Bradyrhizobium diazoefficiens: one gene and its partner. The protein of the gene in region 1 interacts with the protein of each later gene in a pairwise test. Links are inferred from orthologs where the notes say so. Each region holds a gene or a part of one and is shown on either strand. Other genes may lie near its edges.

Evidence for each region.
Region 2: the proteins of JJE66_RS17665 (region 1) and dnaA interact in binary tests that used the Escherichia coli proteins (3 or more experiments, as listed by UniProt). The link is inferred for Bradyrhizobium diazoefficiens from one-to-one orthologs.

What each region holds. Positions count from the first base shown.
Region 1 is NZ_JAENXS010000002.1:201,973-213,314, forward strand. The notes cover bases 2,616-5,395. They hold JJE66_RS17665 (HU family DNA-binding protein), read right to left. Parts: upstream 4,266-5,395; coding sequence 3,966-4,265; downstream 2,616-3,965. Other genes in these bases: pepT (peptidase T), read right to left, coding at 2,616-3,861; JJE66_RS17675 (tetratricopeptide repeat protein), read left to right, coding at 4,777-5,395. Also shown: divalent metal ion exporter subunit IhpA, read right to left, coding at 1-922; JJE66_RS17650 (hypothetical protein), read right to left, coding at 979-1,344; JJE66_RS17655 (hypothetical protein), read left to right, coding at 1,710-2,603; more of pepT, read right to left, coding at 2,614-2,615; more of JJE66_RS17675, read left to right, coding at 5,396-7,002; JJE66_RS17680 (hypothetical protein), read right to left, coding at 7,112-7,315; JJE66_RS17685 (alpha/beta fold hydrolase), read left to right, coding at 7,531-8,433; JJE66_RS17690 (MFS transporter), read right to left, coding at 8,439-9,731; JJE66_RS17695 (aromatic ring-hydroxylating dioxygenase subunit alpha), read right to left, coding at 9,792-10,982; JJE66_RS17700 (MarR family winged helix-turn-helix transcriptional regulator), read left to right, coding at 11,172-11,342.
Region 2 is NZ_JAENXS010000001.1:2,024,105-2,035,520, reverse strand. What follows is about bases 3,691-6,544. They hold dnaA (chromosomal replication initiator protein DnaA), read right to left. Parts: upstream 5,897-6,544; coding sequence 4,484-5,896; downstream 3,691-4,483. Other genes in these bases: dnaN (DNA polymerase III subunit beta), read right to left, coding at 3,691-4,236. In the rest of the region: JJE66_RS09555 (hypothetical protein), read right to left, coding at 1-1,062; DNA replication/repair protein RecF, read right to left, coding at 1,400-2,536; JJE66_RS09545 (endonuclease domain-containing protein), read right to left, coding at 2,625-2,990; more of dnaN, read right to left, coding at 3,118-3,690; rpsT (30S ribosomal protein S20), read right to left, coding at 7,181-7,447; JJE66_RS09525 (hypothetical protein), read left to right, coding at 7,839-8,156; peptide-methionine (S)-S-oxide reductase MsrA, read left to right, coding at 8,334-8,990; JJE66_RS09515 (polysaccharide biosynthesis/export family protein), read left to right, coding at 9,139-9,891; JJE66_RS09510 (hypothetical protein), read right to left, coding at 10,049-10,531; JJE66_RS09505 (dienelactone hydrolase family protein), read right to left, coding at 10,679-11,353; JJE66_RS09500 (hypothetical protein), read right to left, coding at 11,403-11,416. UniProt on the Escherichia coli protein: Plays an essential in the initiation and regulation of chromosomal replication. Binds in an ATP-dependent fashion to the origin of replication (oriC) to initiate formation of the DNA replication initiation complex once per cell cycle.

The DNA of each region.
Region 1 (11,342 bases):
TGCCCTGGTTCTGATCGAACACGGGGATCGGCACCGAGACGGAGAGCCGCACGGCATCGTCATTGGTCTCGTTGAAATGGCGCCAGCCGGCGGCGATCCGCACGTCGGGATAGGGCCTGAGCCGCGCCAGCAACAGCTCGGCATTGCGCTGGGCATACACAGCGGTCCAGCGCACCAGCTGCGGATTGGCATCGATCGCGGCGACCACCGACTGGAATGTCGGGGGCTTGCCCATCGTCTCCAGCCTGCCGGAGACCTCGCCGAATTTCGCAGTGGGATCACCCATCAGCACCGCGAGCTCGCGCCGAGCGCTCGCCAGCGTCGCCTTGAAGCGCTCGCGGTCGGCCTTTACCAGCGCGGAGGCAACCTCGGCGCGGCCGGTCTCGGCGGTGGAGGAGGCGCCCGCCTCGACGCGGCGGCGGAGCAGCGGCGTCAGCTTGTCGATCGCCGTAATCTGTTCGTCGAGGATCTGGATGCGCCGCTGCGCGCCGAGCACGCCGAGGAAGGCGATCGCGGTCTCCGACAACACCTCCAGCCTGATGGCCTTGCGCTGGATCGCCGCGACTTCGATGCCGGCCGCGCCCGCGGCGATCCGTGCGTCGCGCTTGCCGAACAATTCAAATGCCTGGCTGATCTGGAGCGTGGTCTCGGCCGATCTGATGCCGCGATAGCTGCCGGACCCGAACGAATTGTCCTGCTCATAGGACAGTTCCGGATTGATGAGGGCGCCGGCCTGGATACGCTGGCCCGTGGCGATGCCGACATCGCGCTCCGCCGCGGTCAGGCGCGGGCTCGCGGCCAATGCCCGCGTGAGCGCGGCGCGCATGGTCAGGGTCTGGGCGTGTGCGTGCTGTGTCAGCCAGGGGCTGACGACAATCGCCATCGCGCACGCGAGGCGCGCAGCCGTTCGTCTGCAAGACATGAAGGTGACCTGTGAACAATAGCATCGTGGGCGCGCGTGGCGCCCGGCTGATCAGCTCAGGTCAGATGTTTGGGGGGCGGGGAGTCGGTATCGGGCGCGATGCCGATCAGCGCAGGCGCACGCTGCGGGACCGGCGCGGCAACGATGTCGCGCGTGGCTTCAGACTGCACCAGCTGCGTGACAGCAATGGAGAAACAGCCATGGCAGTGATGACCGCCGATGGCTTTGTGGTCACTGTGACCCGCTCCGCCGTCATCGAGCATCACGGCGATCTCAGAGCCGCCCGCGGGGCTGGTCACGTCGATATCGTGCGCGCCGTGCAGCGCGCCCGACAGCAGGTACATGCTTGCCACCAGCACAGCCACAAGCCCGCGCCAGTTGCGCTCGGACCAAAAGCTAAGAGGGCGGTAGGTTGCGACCATGAGGTTACTCAATCTGACCTGCCTGCGGTAGCACGGAGGCTGGAACAGTGTCGACCCGCAACATTGTTACGTGTGGGGAACTCGATGTCGCACGGGCCCAAGAGGAAAAGGCCCCAGCCCGGGGCTGACCGGCTGAGGCCTTTGTGCTCACAAACTTCATCCTTGGGACTTGCAGTGACAATTCAGGTCTCGCGGGTTCGTTCCCTGCGAACCACCGAAATTAGGAACGTTCGCCGGTCCCCCTCATTAGCGCCCCGGAGCCTTTGAGGAGGATGGGATTATGGACGGACTGATCTATCTGATCGGCTTGATCGTCGTGATCATGGCGATTTTGTCGTTCTTCGGCCTGCGCTGAGGGAGCTGCGATGGCAATCGAGACTTTCGTGCAGGAAGACGTGACGGAAGGCGGTCTCATGGCCGCTGAGGAGCGCTGGAGCATCCAGTGGAGCTCCATCATCGCTGGCGCTTTCGCAGCCGGCGCAATGTCATTCATCCTTGTCGGCTTTGGCGTGGCGATCGGCCTTGGCGTGAGCTCGGCCTCGCCGACCTGGCGCGATGCATCGGCGGCGCTGGCGCTGTTGTCGGGGCTTTATCTGATCATCCAGGCGATCGTCAGCTTCGGCTTCGGCGGCTACATCGCCGGCCGGACGGCACGACCGGCGCCTGCGCTGGCAACGATCGAGGATGACGGCGAGCGGCGCGACGGGCTTCATGGGCTGACGTCCTGGGCGCTCGCCATGCTCATCGGCGCGGCGCTGCTGGCGATCATTGGTGCTGCGGCGATCGACCGCTCGCCGATGCGCAGCTCAGCCGGGAATGCGAGCTCCGCAGAGCCGCTATTGAGCTACGAGCTCGACAAGCTGTTCCGCGCGCCCCGGCGGGCGGCCAACACCGACATGCGGGAAGCCCGTGCTGAAGCTGGGCGCATCCTGATGACGTCATCCAGCCATAGCGGCGTCGGCACCGATGATCGCGCCTATCTCGTGCAACAGGTCGTTGCCTTGACGGGGCTGTCTGCGCCGGATGCCGAGCGTCGGGTCGATGGGTCGATCGCCGCCTCTCAGACGGCAATCAGCCGCGCCCGGCGTAATTCGGTGATCGTCGCATTCTCGGTTGCGGCGGCGGCCCTGATCGGTGCCGCCGTCGCCTGGGCTGCGGCCGTCGCCGGCGGCCGGCATCGCGATGGCGAGCCGCTGCCAAACTGGATGGCGAGCTCGAACCGCTTTCATCGCGGCCGTCGCGCGATGCCGGTGCCGTAGCGGACCAAGCTTACGCGTTCTCCTCCCAGATCATCGCCAGATGAACGATGGTCTGGACCGCCTTCTCCATGTCCTGCCGGCTGACCCACTCCAGCCGCGAGTGAAATGCGTGCTCGCCGGCGAAGATGTTGGGGCAGGGCAGGCCCATGAAGGAGAGGCGGGAGCCGTCGGTGCCGCCGCGGATCGCGGTGCGCATCGGGCGCAGGCCGGCGCGGCGGATCGCCTCGATGGCGTATTCGAGGATGTGAGGGTGACGGTCGATCACCTGCTTCATGTTGCGGTACTGCTCGCGCACCTCGAACGTGTAGGTCGAGCGCGGATAGTCCTTCATCACGTCCTTGACGATGCCCTCGAGCAGGACTTCCTTCTCCTTCAGCCCCTCCTCGGTGAAGTCGCGTACGATGAAGGAGAGCCGCGCCTGTTCCAGCGCGCCCTCAATGCCGACCGGGTGCAGGAATCCCTGCTTGCCCGACGTCGTCTCCGGCGAACAGCCTTCCTTGGGGAGACGCTCGACGATGGCAGCCGCGATCTTGATCGCGTGTTCCATCTTGCCCTTGGCATAGCCGGGATGGGCGCTGACGCCGGTGATGACGACGGTGGCGCCGTCGGCCGAGAACGTCTCGTCCTCGACGCTGCCCGCGCTCTCGCCGTCCATGGTGTAACCGAAATCGGCCCCTAGCTTCTTGATGTCGACATTGTCGACGCCGCGGCCGATCTCCTCGTCGGGCGTGAACAGGATCTTGACGGTGCCGTGCTTCACATCGGGGTTGTTGATGAAGAAATGCGCGGCATCCATGATCTCGGCGACACCGGCCTTGTTGTCGGCCCCGAGCAGCGTGGTGCCGTCGGTGGTGATGATGTCGTTGCCGATCTGGTTCTTCAGCGCGGGGTGCTCGGCGAAGCGGATCACCTGAGTCGTATCGCCCGGCAAGGTGATGTCGCCGCCGCGATAGTTCTTCAGCACTTGCGGCTTGACGTTCTTGCCGGTGACGTCGGGCGATGTGTCCATGTGCGAGCAGAAGCAGATCACCGGCACCTTCTTAGGTGTATTGGCCGGGATCGTTGCGTAGACGTAGCCGTAATCGTCGAGATGGGCATCCGTGACGCCCATGGCCTTGAGCTCGGTGACGAGAACGCGGCCGAGATCCTTCTGCTTCTCGGTCGACGGCGAGGCCGGGGAATTCGGATCGGACTGGGTGTCGATAGTGACGTAGCGCAAGAAGCGCTCGGTCACGGTATGCGCGAAGGTCAGGGACATGTCTGGTCAAACCGCCGGGTCTTTGGGGGAAGTGGGCAGTATAGCAGAAAAGCGGGCCAGGTTGCGGCCGGACATGGGCGGATCAGGCTTTACGAAAGGTAGCGTCAGATCGCCTCTTTCAGTTCCTTGACGGGGCGGAATGCGACCTTCTTGCTCGCCTTGATGTGGATCGGCTCGCCGGTCGCCGGATTACGCCCGGTGCGGGCCGCGCGCTTGCGGACCTGGAGGATGCCGAGACCGACGATACGGACGCGGTCGCCCTTCTTGAGGTGCCTGGCGATCAGGTCGACCATGTCGGTGAGGACGGCCTCGGCGCGCTTCTTAGAGAGGTCCTGGCTTTCCGCGATGTCGGCTGCCAGGTGCTTGAGCGTGATCGTGGCTGGAGCAGCTGCCTTCTTCGCCATGTCTGGTCTCCTCGGGGGCGCGCGGAAGCCTGCTGGCTCCCAAACTGCCAAGTTCCGGCAGGCCTAGACGATTCGGGATGCGACTGACTACGCCGGCCGTCCGGCGAGGGGCACTGTCATGCGATTTGTCAGGCGAATCCACGCGTTGGCTAGCGCCGTTCGCGCGATCTGCGGCACCATACCGTCGATGAGGCTGAGGATGTGTTGCTAAGTTTTTGAAGATATTGCCAAAAATGGCGCGAGAGACGGGGCTCGAACCCGCGACCTCCGGCGTGACAGGCCGGCGCTCTAACCAACTGAGCTACTCCCGCGTGACGCGTATGTGTCCGCGCGGAACGAGGGGGGACTTAAAGGGGGGACATGGTGAAGTCAAGGACGTTGCGTTCACGGCGACCAAACGCCGGATCGAGCCGGGCAGGACCGTATCGCTACGGCCGGGACGGCTGCCTCGGGGCTTCGAATCAATCAATGATGTTACAAGCTCCACAGGCAATTTCCGGGGACAATTGGCTTGACCGTCGGCTCGCGCGCCTTCCAGAACGCAAGGCTCCAGAAGAAATTCAAGAAGGACGCGGACGCCGCGCTGGCGGCGGCCCATCAGGCCTATGGCAACGGGCGGTTCGCCGACGTCGAAACGCTGTGCCGGCGGATCCTCGAGGTGCTTCCGGATCATTTCGACACGCTGCATCTGCTCGGGGTCTGTCTCAGCGGCGATCCGAAGCGGCTTGAGGAGGCTGAGCGGGTCCTGCGCGCCGCGATCGCGATGAGCCCGCGCGCGGCCAACGTCTATTGCGATCTCGGCACGGTGCTGTTCGACCTCAAGCGCTATGACGATGCGCGGGCCATTCAGGAGAAGGGGATCGCGCTCAATCCGAATTTCCCGATGGCCCTGACCAATCTCGGCAATACGCTGATGCATCTGGCGCTGCCGCTGGAGGCGATCGAACTGCACGAGCGCGCCATCCGATTGAAGCCCGACTATGCCGATGCCTATTGCAATCGCGGCATGGTCGAGCTGCGGATCTGGCACTCCGAGCAGGCCGCGCAAAGCTTCGAGCGCGCGCTGGCGTTTCAACCGAAGCATCAGGAGGCGTTGGCCGGCCGGGGCATGGCCTTGCTGGAGATGCGCGATTACGCGGCCGCGGAAACCGCCCTGAATACGTCCCTGACGCTGAGGCCGGGCAATGCCAAGGTCCTGGCCCATCGGGCGCGGCTGCATATCCGGCTGCTGCGCCTCGAACAGGCGGAACGCGACGTCGACGCGGCGCTCGCGATCGCTCCGACGCTCGAACTGGCGCTGCGCGAAAAGGCGCTCATCAGTCTGCTCCTGAACAAGCCGACGCAGGCCATGGCGGCCTGCAAGAAGCTGCTCGAGCAGAGTCCAAAATCGGAGATCGCGATCAGCCTGATGGGATCGTGTTTCGCCAGCCACGGCGAGATCGCAACCGCGATCGAGCATTTCGACCGGGCGCTGGAGCTCAAGCCCGACTTCGAGGATGCGATCAACAGGAAGATCTTCGCGCTCGACTTCCTGCCCGGCGCGGATTTCGCGATGTTGCAGGCCGCGCGCAAATACTGGTGGGACAATATCGGCGGCAGGATTCCGCAGCGACCCCTTCGGCCGCGGGAGCTCGATCCCGACAGGCGCCTGGTGGTGGGTTACGTGTCTGCCGATTTCAGGCGCCACTCCGCCGGCTTCATCTTCATGCCGGTGCTGCGGCATTGCGATCACACCAATTTCGAGGTCGTCTGCTATTCGTCGTCTCCGCTGCAGGATGAGATGACCGACGAGTTCCGCTCGTTCGCGGATCGCTGGGTCGATGCGGTGTTGCTGTCCGATGAACAATTGACGGATCGCATCGAGGAAGACGGGATCGACATCCTGGTCGATCTCTCCGGTCACTCCGGCGGCAGTCGCCTCGGGATGTTCTCGCGCAAGCCCGCACCGATCCAGGTGTCGGCCTGGGGCGCGCCGACCGGCACGGGTCTGAAGACCATCGACTATATCTTTGCGGACCCGGTCGCGATTCCCAAAGCCGCGCGGCCTGAGTTCGCCGAAAAGATCCACGATCTGCCGTGCATGCTGACGATGTCAGAGCCTGCGCCGGGCTTGTACCGGCCGGACTTGCCGATGCTGCGCAACGGCTACGTCACCTTCGGCAGCTTCAACCGGATCGACAAGATCTCGAACGAGGTGCTGCCGGTGTGGTCCAGGCTGCTGTGCGAGCTGCCGGGATCGAAGCTCGTCATCAAGCACGGTGCGCTCGACGATGCCGGCCTCCGCGATGGCCTGGTCGCCCGTTTCGTCGAGCATGGCGTCAGCCCGGACAGCGTGGTCTGCCTGGGGGCGAGTCCGCGCGACGCGCATCTCGCCGAATACGCAGAGATCGACATCTCGCTCGATCCGTTCCCGCAGAACGGTGGCGCCGGCACCTGGGAATCCCTTCACATGGGCGTGCCTGTGATCGCCAAGCTCGGCCTCACGACTTCGGGGCGGGCGGCGGGCGGCATTCTCAGGGCGATCGGCCTCGACGACTGGGTCGCGGCGGATGACGAAACCTATATCGCGATTGCCAAGCGGTTTGCGGGGGCCCCGGCTGCGCTGGCAGCGCTGCGGGAGGAGCTGCCGGCCCGGATCGCGGCTTCGGCGGCGGGAAATGGCGCGACCTATACTCGCCATGTGGAGGCGGCGTATCGCCAGTTCTGGCGCGACTATTGCGCGGCGCAAGGCAAGTGATTCAAGAGCTTGGCCCGAATTGTTCAGATCCTGGCTCGTCAGGTTCTGCCAAAAATAAAGGCCGCCCCGAGGCGGCCGTTTCGTCTCAAACCGGACCTTTTTACCGCTGTTAGCGGATCTCAGAGGTGCCCGCGCTCGTGATCGCTACCGGCTTGCCGGCCTTGAGCACGTGGGTGGACTGGGCGGTCTGGCTGTAATCGGCGTTGGTGCGAGCTGCGATCCCGAAGGCGGCCACGACTATGCCGGCCACCAGCGCCACCACCACGATCTTCAGGTGGGTACCCCGATCTGCAGAGTGAATTGAGTGGTTCATCAGAGCCTCCCGACGGGCTTTGGCGCCGTCTGTCGGTTGATGTCTTAAGGAGCATCTGTTTCCGGATCGTTTCGCGGGTTCCGCAAAATGGTTTCATCTGGGCATTTGGCCGTTTCGGCTTAAGCAGTCTTACCTGCCGCGTAATCGCGGCGGCCAAATCGCTCCGTCATGATTGCTTCCATCGGCCGCGAACAATCCGGCAAGGGAGAAGCACCATGAACCGTCGAAACGTCCTCGAAGCCACGTTGCTTGGAACCGCCTTGGCGGCGGTGTCAGGCGCCAGTGCGCCAGCGGCCCAGCAGATTGCACGATCGCCCTATGTGACCGCGAAGGACGGCACAAGGCTGTTCGTGCAGGATTGGGGCAACGGGAAACCGGTGCTGCTGCTGACTGCCTGGACCTTCGATGGCACCACCTGGGGCAGCCAGATTGAAGCTCTCACTGCGAAAGGCTTTCGTTGCGTTGCGCTTGACCGGCGCGGGCATGGCCGGTCCGAGATGCCGTCCGCAGGTTATGACCTGGAGACCCTGACCGACGACGTCGCCTCGGTGATCGAGGCGCGCGACCTGCGCGATGTTGCGCTGGTCGGGTTCTCCATGGGGTCGGTCGAGGCGGTGAACTATCTCGCACGATACGGATCGGACCGCATCGCAAGGCTGGTGCTGGTCGCGCCGACGACGCCGTTCCTTGTCAAGACCGAGGACAATCCGGATGCGCTCCCGAAGGCCATGATCGAGACTGACCAGGCGGCTGTCGCCCGCGACTTCGTCAAATGGATCTCAGCGAACGAAGCGCCGTTCTTCCTGCCCGAGACGCCCGAGATCACGCGGACTTGGATTCGCCAGATGATGCTGAGCGTGCCGCTGCCGGTGGCAATGGCCTGTCGCAAGAGCATGGCGTTCGCGGATCTGCGAGCGGCTGCCGCCGGGATCGATCGCCCCACCCTGATCCTTCAGGGCGACAAGGATGCCAGCGCGCCGCTGCCATTGACGGGTGCCAAGACCGCAAAACTGATCAAGGGCAGCAAGCTGACCGTCTACGAGGGCGCGCCGCACCCGCTCCCGCTGACGCATGGCGAGCGCCTGATTGCGGACATGCTCGCGTTCATGAATGCGTGAGCGCCCTAGCTCGCTCGTGCGATGTCGGTGCGGATGGTCCGCGCCGCCCAGACGAACAACAGAGCGCCGAGCGTGGTCGTGACCGCCGCCGAGAGCAGGGAATAGCGCACGGCGTCCGCGCCGTAGCTGCCCTTGAGGGCGTCGTTGACCACGCCCACGGCGAGCGGGCCGACACCCTGGCCGAAGCAGGTCGCAGTGAGCGCGATCAGCGCCGAGGCCAGCGCGCGCATGCTGGGCTTTGCCACCGTCTGCGCGATCGCGAAGATCGGGCCGAGATGGAAGCCGACCAGAAACGAGGTCAGCGCCAGCATCGCGACCATCATCGTGAAATTCTGCGTCAGCATGCACACGGCGAAGACGGGGCCGGCAAGCCCCGAGGTGATCGCCGGCGCCCACAGTTTCCAGCGGTCGTCGCGGCGGCTGACTCGCGCCACCACGATGCCGCCGAACAGGGTGCCGGCCATGCCGGCGAGCCCTTTGAAGGTGCCGGCATAGGTGCCGATCTCGGCGCTCGACAGATGGTGCACGCGCGCCAGGAACGGCGGGATCCAAGCCGCGGTCGCGTAATTGGTGTAAGTGGTCAGGCAGAAGCCGATCAGCACGATGATGAAGCTTTGCTGCGAGGCCAGGAAGCGCAGCGTCGGCCCGAGCGGCTCGGGCACGAAGTTCTCCTGCATCGCGCCACGCTTCGGCTCGGAGATCGTCAGCCACAGGATCAATGCGAGCAAGATGCCCGGCACGCCCGCGACATAGAACGCCGCCCGCCAGCCATAGTGCTGGTTGATAGTGCCGCCGACGAAATAGCCGAGGAAGACGCCGAGATAGGTGCCGATGGCGTAGATGCCGAGTGCGCGCGGGCGCTCGTTCTTGGCAAAGAGATCGGCGACGATCGACTGCGAGGCCGGCGAGCCCGCGGATTCACCGATGCCGACGCCGATCCTGGCGAACGCCAGCGCGGTGACGCTCGAGGCCATGCCGCACAGCGCCGTCATCGCGCTCCAGAACGCAAACGCCAGGGCGACGATGTTGCGGCGGTTGAGCCGGTCGGCGACGCGCGCGATGGGAATGCCGAGCAGGGAATAGAACAGCGCGAAGCCGAAGCCCGCGAGCAGGCCCATCATGGTGTCGCTGAGCAAAAACTCCTTCTTGATCGGCTCGATCAGCACATTGAAGATCGTACGGTCGAGGAAGTTGAGTGCGTAGATGATAGTGAGCAGGCCCAGCACGTAATAGCGCCGCGCCATGGGCTTTGCCGCGGCGGCCGTTTGCACCGACATTTGTGACGTCACATCGACCATCGCTTCCCCCAATTTGGCTTTGCTATCGTTGTGGGTCCAGCTCTCGCTGGAGCTGGCAGCTCAGCCTTCCCTGATGTAGTTCCCCGCTTCGAACTCGACCGGCGCGGCGCTTGCGTCGAATGAGATGCCGACGGGGTCGCGGCCCGCTTCCATCGCGTCGATCTGCTCGCTCAGCATGCGCCGGATCATCAGGATTCCGCGGTCGCTCTGGCCGAAATGTTCCTCGGAATGCACCGTCACCGGGCCTTGGCCGACCTGGGCCTCGTAATCGCCGGGAAATTGCTGGTGCTCTTGCTCCGTCATGTCCCACCAGAACTTGTCGTTGAACTTCGAGCGCATGCGGCCGATGTCGCCGGAGTTTTTCACGCGGCCGGCGACGTAGATGCGGAATGAGGTGTCGTCGATCGGCAGCGTCCAGCCGATCGATTCGACCCGGGCGAACTGCGCGACGCGGGGGTTCGGCACCACGCGCAAAGTGGGGAGGGCGGCTTCGGTGACACGATAAAATACCTTGCCGCCGTCCTGCTTGCGGATCGAGCGCACGGCGATGCCGCGCGGCGTCTTGTCGAACGTCACCTCCGGCATCGAGGCCATCAGGTTGGTGAATTGCGGGCCCGAAAACGAGCCGTGCAGCACCGGCACGTGGTAGGGGTCGACCACGTTCTCGAAATGCTGGAGCCAGCTGCAGGGGATGACCGCCGGTCCGCCGCCGCCGATCGAGGAATCGTCGGCCTCGACGAACTCGCCGTCGTCCATGTTCTCGAGGCACTCGTAGCGTGGCAGCACCGGGCGTTTCTCGGCCGGGCCCATATAGGCGAAGATCAGCCCGTAGCGCTCCTCGACCGGATACCAGGGCTGGCGCACCTTGTCCTTGAACTGGCCGCCGTCGGGCTCGCAGGGCTGCTCCAGGCAATGGCCTTCGGTGTCGAATTTCCAGCCATGATAGCAGCAGCGAATGCCGTCCTCCTCGACCTTGCCATAGTAGAGCGTGGTGCCGCGATGGCAGCAGCGGGCGTGGAGCAGGCCGACGCGGCCGTGTTTGTCGCGGAACAGGATCAAATCCTCGGCCAACGCGCGCACCTTTTTCGGCGTGTCGGTGGCGTCGCCGGCGAGCCCGACCGGATGCCAATAGCGGCGGAGCAATTCGCCCATCGGCGTGCCGCGCGCGACCGAGGTGAGCTCGGTGCGCGTCTGCGCCGGCTTCATCGCGTAGGCCGTGCCGAGGTCGCGATCCCGCTGGGTCATCGTCATCAGCTTCCTCCCGCCGCAGCCTTGATGGCCCGGTCGTCTTCATATGTTGATCCAATGAAAAATAATTCGATGACAATGTCAACGATCTTCTAAGTACCCTCAGTCGCATTCGGATCAGGTTGGGGAGGTTGCGCTACCAAGACGCTACCGAGGCTTGGCACGTCTTGGCTTTCTTGGCAGAGGTGGACCATGAGCCAGAGATCGAGCAGGGACGGGCGCGCAGCGTCCGACGCGGACGACAATCACTCGCGGGCGCCGATCACCGTGATGCTGTCGTCGCGGCTGATCGTGCTGGCCAATTTGCTCAAGCGTGGCGCGATCCTGCGCTACAAGCGTCTCGCCGGATTGTCCTCGGTCGAG
Region 2 (11,416 bases), on another replicon or contig:
GCGCGCGGCGAGCACGGATTCCTTCACCTGCGCGGTCAGATAGACCATCGTGAAGTCGTATTTGCGGGCGAGCCGCAGCAAGCCGGTTTCCTCGGGCGAGGAGAATTTGAACGCGACTTCGTCGCCCGCGGCAAGAGGTGCATTTCCCTGTTCCGTCCAGCCGCGCGCCGCAAGTTCGCGATGGTAGAACGCGAGCACGGCGGGCAGATCGGCCAGGGCTGCGATGGTCAGTTCGCGCCGGTTCGATCTGGCGTCGCCGCCTCTGCCCGCCGCCGACTTGTACGGCTTCGGCGCCGGCAGGCCGGACATCTCTTCCGACGGAAGATCGGTCGGCAAGGCGAACGGCGCGACCTTGATTTCGACATTGGTCCGGCCGTCGTCGCGGCGCGTCAAACTCAACATCACCGGCTTCTGATGATAGAAGCCGCCGCGGTCGTCATCGTCATGGCCATAGAAGGCGCGCACGCCGTTTGAGATGGTTTCGCTGATATCCGCGTTCGGCCAGCGCGCGGCGCTCTCGGCCGTGAGCTTCCGCCAGCCGATGGCGGTCATTTCCCTGGCGTAGAAATCCCGTGTCGCCTCGAGCGCAACCGGCGCGATGCAGGCGAGATAGGGCCGGGTCTCGTCGAACACGAGATCGATCGCGCCCTCGGGGAACGGGACATTCGAATAGATGCGGTTCGGGGTGTAGGAGACCGATGATTGATCGGGCCGGCCGAGGCCCTGCGTGAAGGAGACGGAAAGTCCCTGCCGCCCCTTCTTGAACACGAGTTCGGTGGTGGCCTCGTCAAGCGGGCGGACATAGGGCACCCAGCCGTCGGCGCGGAGCATCTTCTTCGCGGCGGCGGTCACCGCGACCACAGTCGGCACGCCATATTGCATCCGGTAAGGATCGGGGTGCGAATTTTCGTCGATCGCACCTTGCAGCTTCGGCAGTGCGTGCACGTCGACGATGCCCTCGTCCGTCGGAGCCGCGAGCGCAGGGCTCGCCATCAACAGAAGGCCGCATGCGAACAGCCGCCAGCGTGCCGGGGCTCGCGTCCCGCGCGTGATCGTCGACATCGACCAAACTCCCGGATTTCGCGCGGATCGTTCCATTGCGCGATTGCAGGCTGCGACACCCCCGACGCCGCCTCAGACAGCTAGTCGCGGCGGGAACCGGGCAGGTTCAATTGGGTGCTGCCTTGCAGCCGCGGCGCCGCAAGCGAGCAATGTGAGGCCGCACACGAACAGCCGCCATCGTGCCGGGACTCTCGTCCCGGACCTTACCGTCGTCATGGACACTCTCCAAGGAAATCGCGCGCGTTTCGAATTCATCGCCGCGATTGCAACGGCTGCGACACCGACGGTGCGGCCTCAGGGAGCTAGTCGCGACCTGAACGAGGCGGGTTCAATGGCGCTACCGCCGCGCCGAAACCTGCCCGCTCTCGACGTCAAAGACCTCGCCGCCAGCGTCGATTTCGGCAAACGCAGCCGGGTCCGCGCCGGTCAACCAGACCTGCGCGCCGAGCTTGCGCAGCTCGTCGAACAGCGCGGTGCGACGGTTCGGATCGAGATGGGCGACGACCTCGTCGAGCAGCAGCAGCGGCACGATGCCGGTCATCTCGGCGACCAGCGTCGCATGCGCCAGCACCAGCCCGATCAGCAGCGCCTTCTGCTCCCCCGTGGATGCGTCGCGCGCGGGCATGCTTTTCGGCGCGTAGATCACCTGGAGATCGGTGAGATGCGGCCCGTCGGTGGTGCGGCCGGCGATGGCGTCGCGGGGGCGGTTGTCGCGCAGGATCTGGCGGTAGCGGTCCTCGACCGAGGTTGCGGTCTCGCTCAGCAGCGCGTTCTCCATCCAGCCGTCGAGTGCGATCTGCGCCGACGGAAACGCGGATTGTTGCGCGCGCGCGTTCAGCATGCCGGTCAGCCGCGCCGCGGTCTGGCCGCGCGTCGCGGCGACTGCGACCGCAAGTTCGGCGGTCTCGCGCTCGATCGCATCACACCAATGGTCGTCGTAATTGCGCGTCTCGAGCAGGCGATTGCGCGAGCGCAACGAACGTTCCAGTGCGGAGATGCGGCTGGAGTGCTGGCTGTCGATCGCGAGCACCAGGCGGTCGAAGAAGCGCCGCCGTTCGGAGCCCGCGCCCAGGAACAATCCGTCCATCGCCGGCGTCAGCCACACCATGCGGATGTGGTCGCCGAAGGCGGTGGCCGAATTGACCGGCTCGCGGTCGATGCGGCAACGCCGGCTGATGGCGCTGTCGGCCTGCGGCGGCTCGATGCCGGTGCCGAGGGTGGCGAGCCCCAGCGCGCCCTCGACCTGCGCGGAGACCGCCCAGGAGCCGTCGCCCTGGTTGTCGGCGACGTCGTCCAGCGTGGCGCGCCTTAAGCCGCGCCCCGGCGACAGGAACGAGATCGCCTCGATGCAATTGGTCTTGCCCGCCCCATTCGGCCCGACCAGCGCCACCATGTCAGCCGCCGTCTCGAGCCCCGCCGCCCGATAATTGCGAAAATGCGTCAGCGTCAGGCGATGAATGCGGGAGGGGGTCATATTTATTCGTGATGGACGCGATTCTTCCCCTCTCCCCTTGTGGGAGAGGGTGGCGCCTCACGAAGTGAGGCGACGGGTGAGGGGTATCTTACCGCCCGGCAAGCTTTGCAAGAATATCCTCTTGGACGGAAGTGGATTGCTTCAGCACGTCGTTGTTCCAGTAACGGGCTATCAGAAATCCCTCGGCTGCGAGGATTGCATCCCGGGTCGCATCGCTTTGCGAATCGGCATGCTGACTTCCGTCGATCTCGATCACAAGGCGCTTATCGAAACAGACAAAATCGAGAATGTAGTTCTTGAAAGGGATCTGCCTACGAAACTTGAAGTCCGATAGGCGCCGTTCCCTGAGCAGCCGCCACATTGCAGTCTCCGCATCAGTTGGCTCATGCCGCATGTTCTTCGCGAATTGGCGGAGATGTCTGGGGTCTTGCCGATGGGACGGCTCTTGCGGCACAAACCCCTCACCCAACCGAGTGCGTGTCTGCCAGCGGAGTAGCCCTCTCCCACAAGGGGAGAGGGCACAGCAATGGGCATCGCGTTAGGCATCAGAGGTAGGGTGTGCTGCGGAGGGGGCACCTCCCTCACACCCGCATCGGCATCAGCACATACAGCGCGCTCTTGTCGTCCTTGTCCTGGACCAGGGTCGGCGAGCCCGGATCGGCGAGCTTCAGCGTGGCGACGTCGCCTTCGATCTGGGCGGCGATGTCGAGGAGGTAGCGGGAGTTGAAGCCGATATCGAGCGCGTCGGAGGCGTACTCGACCTCGATCTCTTCGGTGGCGCTGCCGGAATCCGGATTGGTCACCGACAGCACCAGCTTGCCCGGCGACAGCGACAATTTCACCGCGCGACCGCGCTCGCTCGATATCGTCGAGACGCGGTCGACCGCGTTCTCGAAATCCTTCTTGTCGACAATGAGCTCCTTGTCGTTGCCCTGCGGAATGACGCGGCCATAATCGGGGAAGGTGCCGTCGATCAGTTTCGAGGTCAGCACGACGTTGCCGATCGTAAAGCGGATCTTGGCCTGCGACAGCTCGATCGTGACTTCGGCTTCGGTGTCCTCGATCAGCCGCTGCACCTCGCCGACGGTCTTGCGCGGCACGATCACGCCGGGCATGCCCTCGGCGCCCTTGGGCTGCACCAGATCGAGCTGGGCGAGGCGGTGGCCGTCGGTGGCGACGCCGCGCAAGGTCGCGGCCGTCGCCGTGCCCGCGGCATGAAGATAGATGCCGTTGAGATAATAGCGCGTTTCCTCGGTGGAGATCGCGAACTGGGTCCGGTCGATCAGCCGCTTGACGTCCTTGGCGGCGAGCGAGAACGAATGCGACAGGTCGCCGGTGGCGAGATCCGGGAAATCATTCTCCGGCAGCGTCTGCAGCGTGAAGCGCGAGCGGCCGGCGCGGATCGCCAGCACCGCGCGGTCGCCGTCGGCTTCCAGCACGATCTGCGAACCATCCGGCAGCTTGCGCACGATGTCGTAGAACATGTGCGCCGGCACGGTGGTCGAGCCCGCGGTCGCGGTTTCCGCAGGCAGCGTCTCCGTCACTTCGAGGTCGAGGTCGGTCGCCTTCAGCGACAATTTCGCGTTCTCGGCGCGGACCAGCACGTTGCCCAGGATCGGAATCGTGTTGCGCCGCTCGACCACGCGGTGGACATGGCCCAGCGATTTCAGGAGTTGCGCGCGTTCGACCGTAACTTTCATTGCACCACTCGCCCGATCCCCAAAGATTGAAAAAGCCGGGCGGAGGAAAGCGCGCCGCGGCACCGAAGACCCCGGAAGCCGGGTGATCCAGCCGATATGACCAAAGCCGCCAGGGTCGCGCAAGGTGGCGCGGATGGCCCCCGGATTCAAGGGATGGCGGGGTAGTTCCCCACGATTTACAGGCAGAAACACGACCGCCGCCCGGGCATGGCCGGGGCGGCGGGAAGGGGGAGGAAAGCTTAGGCGTTTATTCCTGAAGCTGGCGCTTCAGCGACTCCACTTCCTCGGACAGCGCATTGTCCTTGGAAACCAGGGCCTCGATCTTGCGCACCGCGTGCAGCACCGTGGTGTGGTCGCGGCCACCGAAACGGCGGCCGATCTCGGGGAGCGAGCGCAGGGTCAGGGTCTTGGCGAGGTACATCGCCACCTGGCGCGGACGCACCACATTGGCGGTCCGGCGCGAGGACAGGAGGTCGGAGCGGCTGACATTATACTGCCGTGCCACCACGCGCTGGATGTCCTCGATCTTGATCCGCTTCGGCTCCTGCGGTCGGATCAGGTCGCGCACTTCGTGCTCGGCCATCTCCAGCGTCACCGGCCGGTTGTTGAGCTTCGAATGCGCCAGCAGGCGGTTGATCGCGCCTTCGAGATCCCGGCCGTTATGGGTGATGGCGCGGGCGAGATAGGTCAGCACCTCCTCCGGCACGTCGAAGGTCGCATGGTGGGTGCGGGCGGCCGCGACGCGCGACTTGAGAATGCCGAGCCGCAGCTCTTCGCCGAGCGAGCCCATCTCGACCACGAGGCCGCCGGCGAGCCGGGAGCGGACGCGGTCGTCGAGGCTTTCCAGATCGGACGGCGGACGGTCGGCTGCGATCACGACCTGGCGGCCGGCATCGATCAGCGCATTCAGCGTGTGGCAGAACTCGGCCTGCGTCGACTTGCCCTGCAGGAACTGGAGATCGTCGATGACCAGCACGTCGATGCCGCGCAGCGCTTCCTTGAAGGCCAGCGCCGTCTGCGTCTTCAGCGCGGCGACGAAGCCGTACATGAATTTTTCCGCGGTGAGATAGAGCACCTTGCGCTCGTTGCCGGAATTGCCGGCCCAGGTCACCGCCTGCAGCAGATGCGTCTTGCCGAGGCCGACACCGGCATGGATGTAGAGCGGGTTGAACATCACGGGATCGCCGCGGCGCCCCTCGGCGACCTGGCGTGCCGCCGCATGCGCCAGCGTGTTGGAGCGGCCGATGACGAAGCTCGCAAAGGTCAGGCGCGGATCGAGCGGCGAGCCGCCGAGCGCATCATGGTTGGCGGAGACCGGCGCGGTCGCGGTCGAACGCAGCTCGGGCGCGGGGGTGCGACGCGTCTCGACCGGCACCGGCGCTTCCTTCGGCTGCACCACGGGGCGCACCGCGGTGCGAACGGTGAGGTCGATGCGATGCACTTCCGGCATTTCGGCCTGCCAGCACGACAGCACGCGCTCGGCGTAATGGGCCTGGATCCAGCTCTTCAGGAAGCGGGTCGGGACCGAGAGACGCACGCTCTCCTCCTGCACGCCTTCGAGATCCATGCGCGCAAACCAGCTCGTGTAGACGTCTTCGCCGACGTTCGAGCGCAGCCTGCTCTTCACGCGCGACCAGCGATCCTGTTCCGGTGTTGTCATCATGAGAAAACTTTTCTTGAGAGATTAAGGTTGCTTCGTGAGCGCCATGCAGAGTTCCTGCCAGGACTCTAGAATGGCGCGACCTCTAGCGAGTTCATCATCGGACATAGCTCGACCGTTCGGCGGAAACGCCGCGGTCAGATCAGCGATGTCAGAGATGGAGGGGTCGCGAGGTCAGCGCGTACTCAGCGCTTCGTCACATGCGGGAGGCTGGAAGTCCGACAGACCCAGAACGGCATCGTTCGAAAAAGAGATTTGTTTCAATACCGCGTTGAGTCCGTAAGACATGATACCTCCCCGTCCTGCCGTGATTGCGCACGGCAAGGTCCTGCGTGTCCTAGAAGACAACTACGACCAAGGTCGCCGATGCCCAGCCCGTCTGCACTGTTCGTCCGCTCGGCTTCGCCATTCGCGTGTCGGGGCAGTTTGACGATGTCTCTCACGAGCGCTTGACGCGAGCGGGATCGGAAAGATCCCGCTTGGAGACATTCAGACAAAGAGCTACCATCCCCACATTGCTGTAGGGTTTGAACCGACAATCGCTTGTTGAAGCGTCGCCAACGTGCACACCGCCGCCGATTTGCACGCTCGCCCCGTTTTCTAAAACCGCGCTGGTCTCAAGATCGTGGGCGCTGCGGACGGCTTAAGAAATACACTAAGCGGAAAGACTCGCAACGGAATTGATTCAGACTTGAGGCGATTAAAAACTTGATCTGCGTTAACGCCGCGCGCGAGTTGTTCACAGGCTTCGGAGCAAGTTTTTGGATTCGTGCACAGATTCGAAAGAGCGGCGCGTCATGTGACAATTCCTCGCCACCGCCAAAAATTTTTTACAAAAGCGTCACGCGCGTGCCGCGCGCGCGAATTTTCCAAATGCTTGGCGCCGCTATGTCGATAAGTGATTAGCGAGACACCGCTTTTTGAGTCGCGTTTCGCAGGGTAACCCGACGCGAAACATATTCCGGTGAAACTACGGTGTGCAGAACTCGCGCGCGCGCGAATGCAAGTTTGCGCCACCCTGCAGGGGTTTTTCGCAGCGCGGTGAAAAGTTTCAGCTGTTGCAAAAACAACGGCAAGTAGAATTACGGAATGCTGCGTGGCGACCACGACGAAAGTCTGCCAACGAAAGATTGGTCACCCAACGACCGCAAGCGTGACTTGTGACACGCAACAAAAAGCCCGGCGTAAAAGCCGGGCTGATTGAGAGCGCGATGCTCGATTGCCTCACCCGATCGAATGACTCGATCGCTTGGTGGGCTTACTCAGCGAACTTACTTGCCGAGCTTACTTGGCGAGCTTGGCGATCTGCGCGGTGAGGCGCGAGACTTTGCGGCTGGCGTTGTTCTTGTGAATGATGTTGCGCTGCGCGGCGCGCATCAGCTCGGGCTCGGCACTGGCCAGCGCCTTGACGGCGGCGGCGCGATCGCCGGTCTTGATGGCTTCTTCGACGTTACGCACGGCACCGCGCATCTGGGTGCGGCGCGACTTGTTGACGGCGGTGCGGCGGGCGATCTTGCGCGTCGCCTTCTTGGCGGAAGTGGTATTGGCCATGGTCTCAATGTCCTTATGCGGTACCGGTCGCGTCTTGGTCGGGTGGCGCCGGCAGCGTGACCGCGGAATCGACGCTCGGATTCAGGGGGTTCGGTTGCTGGGCTGTTCCCGGAACATGAGCGACGGACTTGCGGCCATCTCTGAGGCTCAAACAAAAGAGCCTGCAACTGCTCAAAGAACAGCGGCGGCAGGATTGCGCCCGCCGCCAGTTGGCGCCCTTATAGAGGGGGTCTTTGGCACCGTCAACGCTTTCCAGGTCTGGAAAATGGGCATTGGGCGCGCCGAGCGCGGCCCGTAACGCCCTGATGAGGTTGAATTTCTGCCGTCTCTTGGCTATTGGCTGACGGCGCTTATTGGGGTCGCCCGTTCGGACGACCATAGAGGGTGGGGCATGATCCGCGGCTTTTTCCGACTAATTGGCTTGTTGCTGCTGGCCGGCGGGTTCTTCTTCATGGTCTATGACGGCGCCCGCTGGGTCGCCGACCAGACCCTGCGATTCACCCGGTTCGGCCAGTTCTGGAATGATATCAATCAGACCAGCCAGACGGCGTTCCGGACCTGGGTCGAGGCCAAGGCGCCCTGGCTCTGGACCTCGGTGATCCGCCTGGTGCTGGACCAGCCGGTCTTCGCCGTGCTGGGCATTTTGGGCATCCTGCTGATGATCCTGTTCCGCCCCCGCAAGCCGCTGATCGGCTATTCCCGGGATTGATCTTCAATTCCCGCCGGGATTGATCTTCAATTCCCGCCGGGATTGAGCTGCAAATAAGGGGCGCCGTAACGAGGCTGCGCCTTTCTGCGTAAAGACTTATATTCCCACTCGATCGCGAGCACGCCGCCTGAGCGCCTGGTTCAGGCGACCGACAGCTCGTTTCTCGGAGATCCGTCCATGCTGTTCATGCGCAAGACCACCGCATTGCCGAGCGCAGCTGAAGCGCTGCCCGGCCGTGCGCAAGCCATTCCGACCGCGACCAGCCATTTCGTCAACGGCGCGAAGTTGCAGCCGCCTTATCCCGCAGGCCTCGAGCAGGCCGTGTTCGGGCTCGGCTGCTTCTGGGGCGCCGAGCGCAAATTCTGGGAGCTTGGCGACGGCATCTATGCGACCGCTGTCGGCTATGCCGGCGGCCACACGCCGAACCCGACCTATGAAGAGACCTGTTCGGGACGCACCGGCCACACCGAACTGGTGCTGGTCGTGTTCGATCCGAAGAAGATTTCCTACGAGAAGCTTCTGAAGACGTTCTGGGAGAGCCACAACCCGACGCAGGGCATGCGCCAGGGCAACGACGTCGGCACGCAGTATCGCAGCGCGATCTACACGTACTCCGAGGCGCAGAAGACAGCGGCCGACGAGTCGAAGAAGCTCTATCAGAAGGCGCTCGCGGCAAAGGGCCTCGGCGCCATCACCACCGAGATCGCGCCGGCCGGCGAATTCTACTTCGCCGAGGACTATCATCAGCAATATCTGGCGAAGAACCCCGCCGGCTATTGCGGCCTCGGCGGCACCGGCGTGTCGTGTCCCATCGGCGCGGGCGTGAGCGCGTAAGGCCAGCCACAACCCCTCGTCATGCCCGGGACAAGCCCGGGCATGACGGAGTGTGCGGTCCGCATTGTCGCGCCAAGACGCCTCTCAACCCTTTATTAACCATAACCGGTGCATCACTGGAGCTGTCTCGTTCCGAGGGATGGCTCCGGTGCCGGTTGCGCGCGCGTTTCGATGGTCGATCTTGGCAGCGTCCTTGGCAGCGTCCGCCGCGCTGACCCTGGGCGGCTGCATGCAGACTGCCGGTCCCGTCGCCTACATGCAGCCCCGTCCTGATCTCGACACCATGGCCTATGGCCAGCCCTATAGCGCTCCGCCTCCGGTCATCGTTGCCAACAACGGCGGCGGCGCCATTGATGCGCTCACCAATTCCTTTGCCTCGGGCCCCGCACCCGTGCCGGTCGCCTATGCCGCGCCGATGGTGGCAGCACCCGCGCGCTACGACGCCTCCTATCACCTCGACGCCGGCGACAAGCTGCGCGTCGTGGTCTACGGCCAGGAAGGCCTCACCAACAGCTACGCCATCGATGCCGGCGGCTCCATCACCATGCCGCTGATCGGTGCGGTGCCGGCGCGTGGCCGCACCCCCGCGGGATTAGCGGGCGAAATCGCCGCGCGCCTGCGCAACGGCTATATCCGCGAGCCGTCGGTGGCGGTGGAGATCGAATCCTATCGCCCGTTCTTCATTCTCGGCGAAGTCGCCGCGCCCGGCCAATATCCTTACGTGCCGAACATGACGGTCGAGAGCGCGGTTGCGATCGCCGGCGGCTTCTCGCCGCGCGCCAAGCGCGACGTTGTGACCGTCACGCATACCGAAGGCGGTGGCGCCATGCGCGCGGTCGTGCCGCTCGGCACGCCCGTCAGCCCCGGCGACACCGTGTTCGTCGGCGAGCGCTGGTTCTAGTTTCAGCCCAAGTCTCTCCCCCTCGTCATTCCGGGGCGCGCGCAGCGCGAGCCATGGTGCGCAATTGCGCACCAGAGAATCCATTGCGCTTCAATCTCTGCTGCTAAATGGATTCCGGGCCCGCGACTTCGTCGCGTCCCGGAATGACAGCGGAGAGTCATCTCCGAAAATCGAGCCGCCCGTTCGGAAAGCAGCCGTCGATCCTTGCGGCGTCGATCACAACGCCGATCCATGGCCGCGTGATCACAGGGTTGGTCAGGTTGATGTACTTGCCGACGAGGCGATCCGTGCCCTCGCGCGCGGCGTCGATCAGGCCATGCCGGCGGCCGTCGTCCCAATCGAACCGCAGATAAATCCGCTCACCCACGATACGGACCTCCGCGCGGCCCTGCTTCCATTTGTCCGGCGTGTCGCCGGCAATGGTCGGATCGGCGCCGCCGTTCCAGCGGCTCGCCCAGATACCCTCGAGCGGATCGGATGATGCGAGAATGGTTGCCCAGTGCGCCGCGTTTGCGTCGGCGGCATCGCCGGCGAGCCTGGCACTCGCGGCGTAATCCATCACCTCGGAATCATCAGGCTCCGGCACGTCCATGGTGCCGAACGGATTGCGGATGACGATGTTCGTATTGGCCTGCTGCATGATGCTCTCCCGGCGTGAACTGGCATGATCAGCCAGCTCTATCGCCGCGCGCCACGCCGCGCCCACCCGATTTCTGTCAACCTCTCCCCATCATTCCGGGCCTGCGCCTGTCGGCGCATCCCGGAATGACGGAGGGAGAGTTGCGCGCTACTTCGCCAAATGCTTCGCGAAAAACGCCAGGCTGCGACGCCAGGCGATCTCGGAGCTGGTCTTGTCGTAGCTCGGCCGCTCGTCGCAATGGAAGCCGTGCTGGGCGCCGGGATAGATGAAGACCTCCACGTCCGGCCGCTTCGCCTTGACGGTCTCGACGTCGGCCAGGGGAATGCCTGCGTCCTTTTCGCCGAAATGCAGTTGCGTCGGCACCTTCGGTTTCTCGTCGGCGTAACGCACGAGGGCGCCGCCATAATAGCCGATCGCGGCCTTCAGGCCGGTCCGCCGCGTGGCCGCGACAAAGGCGACGCTGCCGCCAAGGCAGAAGCCGATGATGCCGACGGGGCCAACGCTCTTCACCGCATCGATCGCGGCCTGGGTGTCGCGCAGCATCGCGTCCCAGTCGGGATTGGCGACGAATTTGCGGGCTTCCGCGATCTCATCGGGCGTATAGCCTGACTGGAAGCCCGGCGAGGTGCGATCGAAAATCGACGGCGCGATCGCGACATAGCCTTCGCCGGCGAGGCGGTCGCAGACCGAACGGATGTGGTGATTGACGCCAAAAATCTCCTGGATCACCACCACTGCGCCCTTCGGCGCGTCTGACGGATCGGCGCGATAGGCGCCGAGCTGGAAATTGTCCGACGCCGTCAGTTTGATGTCTTGTCCCACGCGGGTTGTCCTTCTTGCTTGATTGTCGATCTGGGAGTTCGCTCTCGCCTCACTCCCACATCC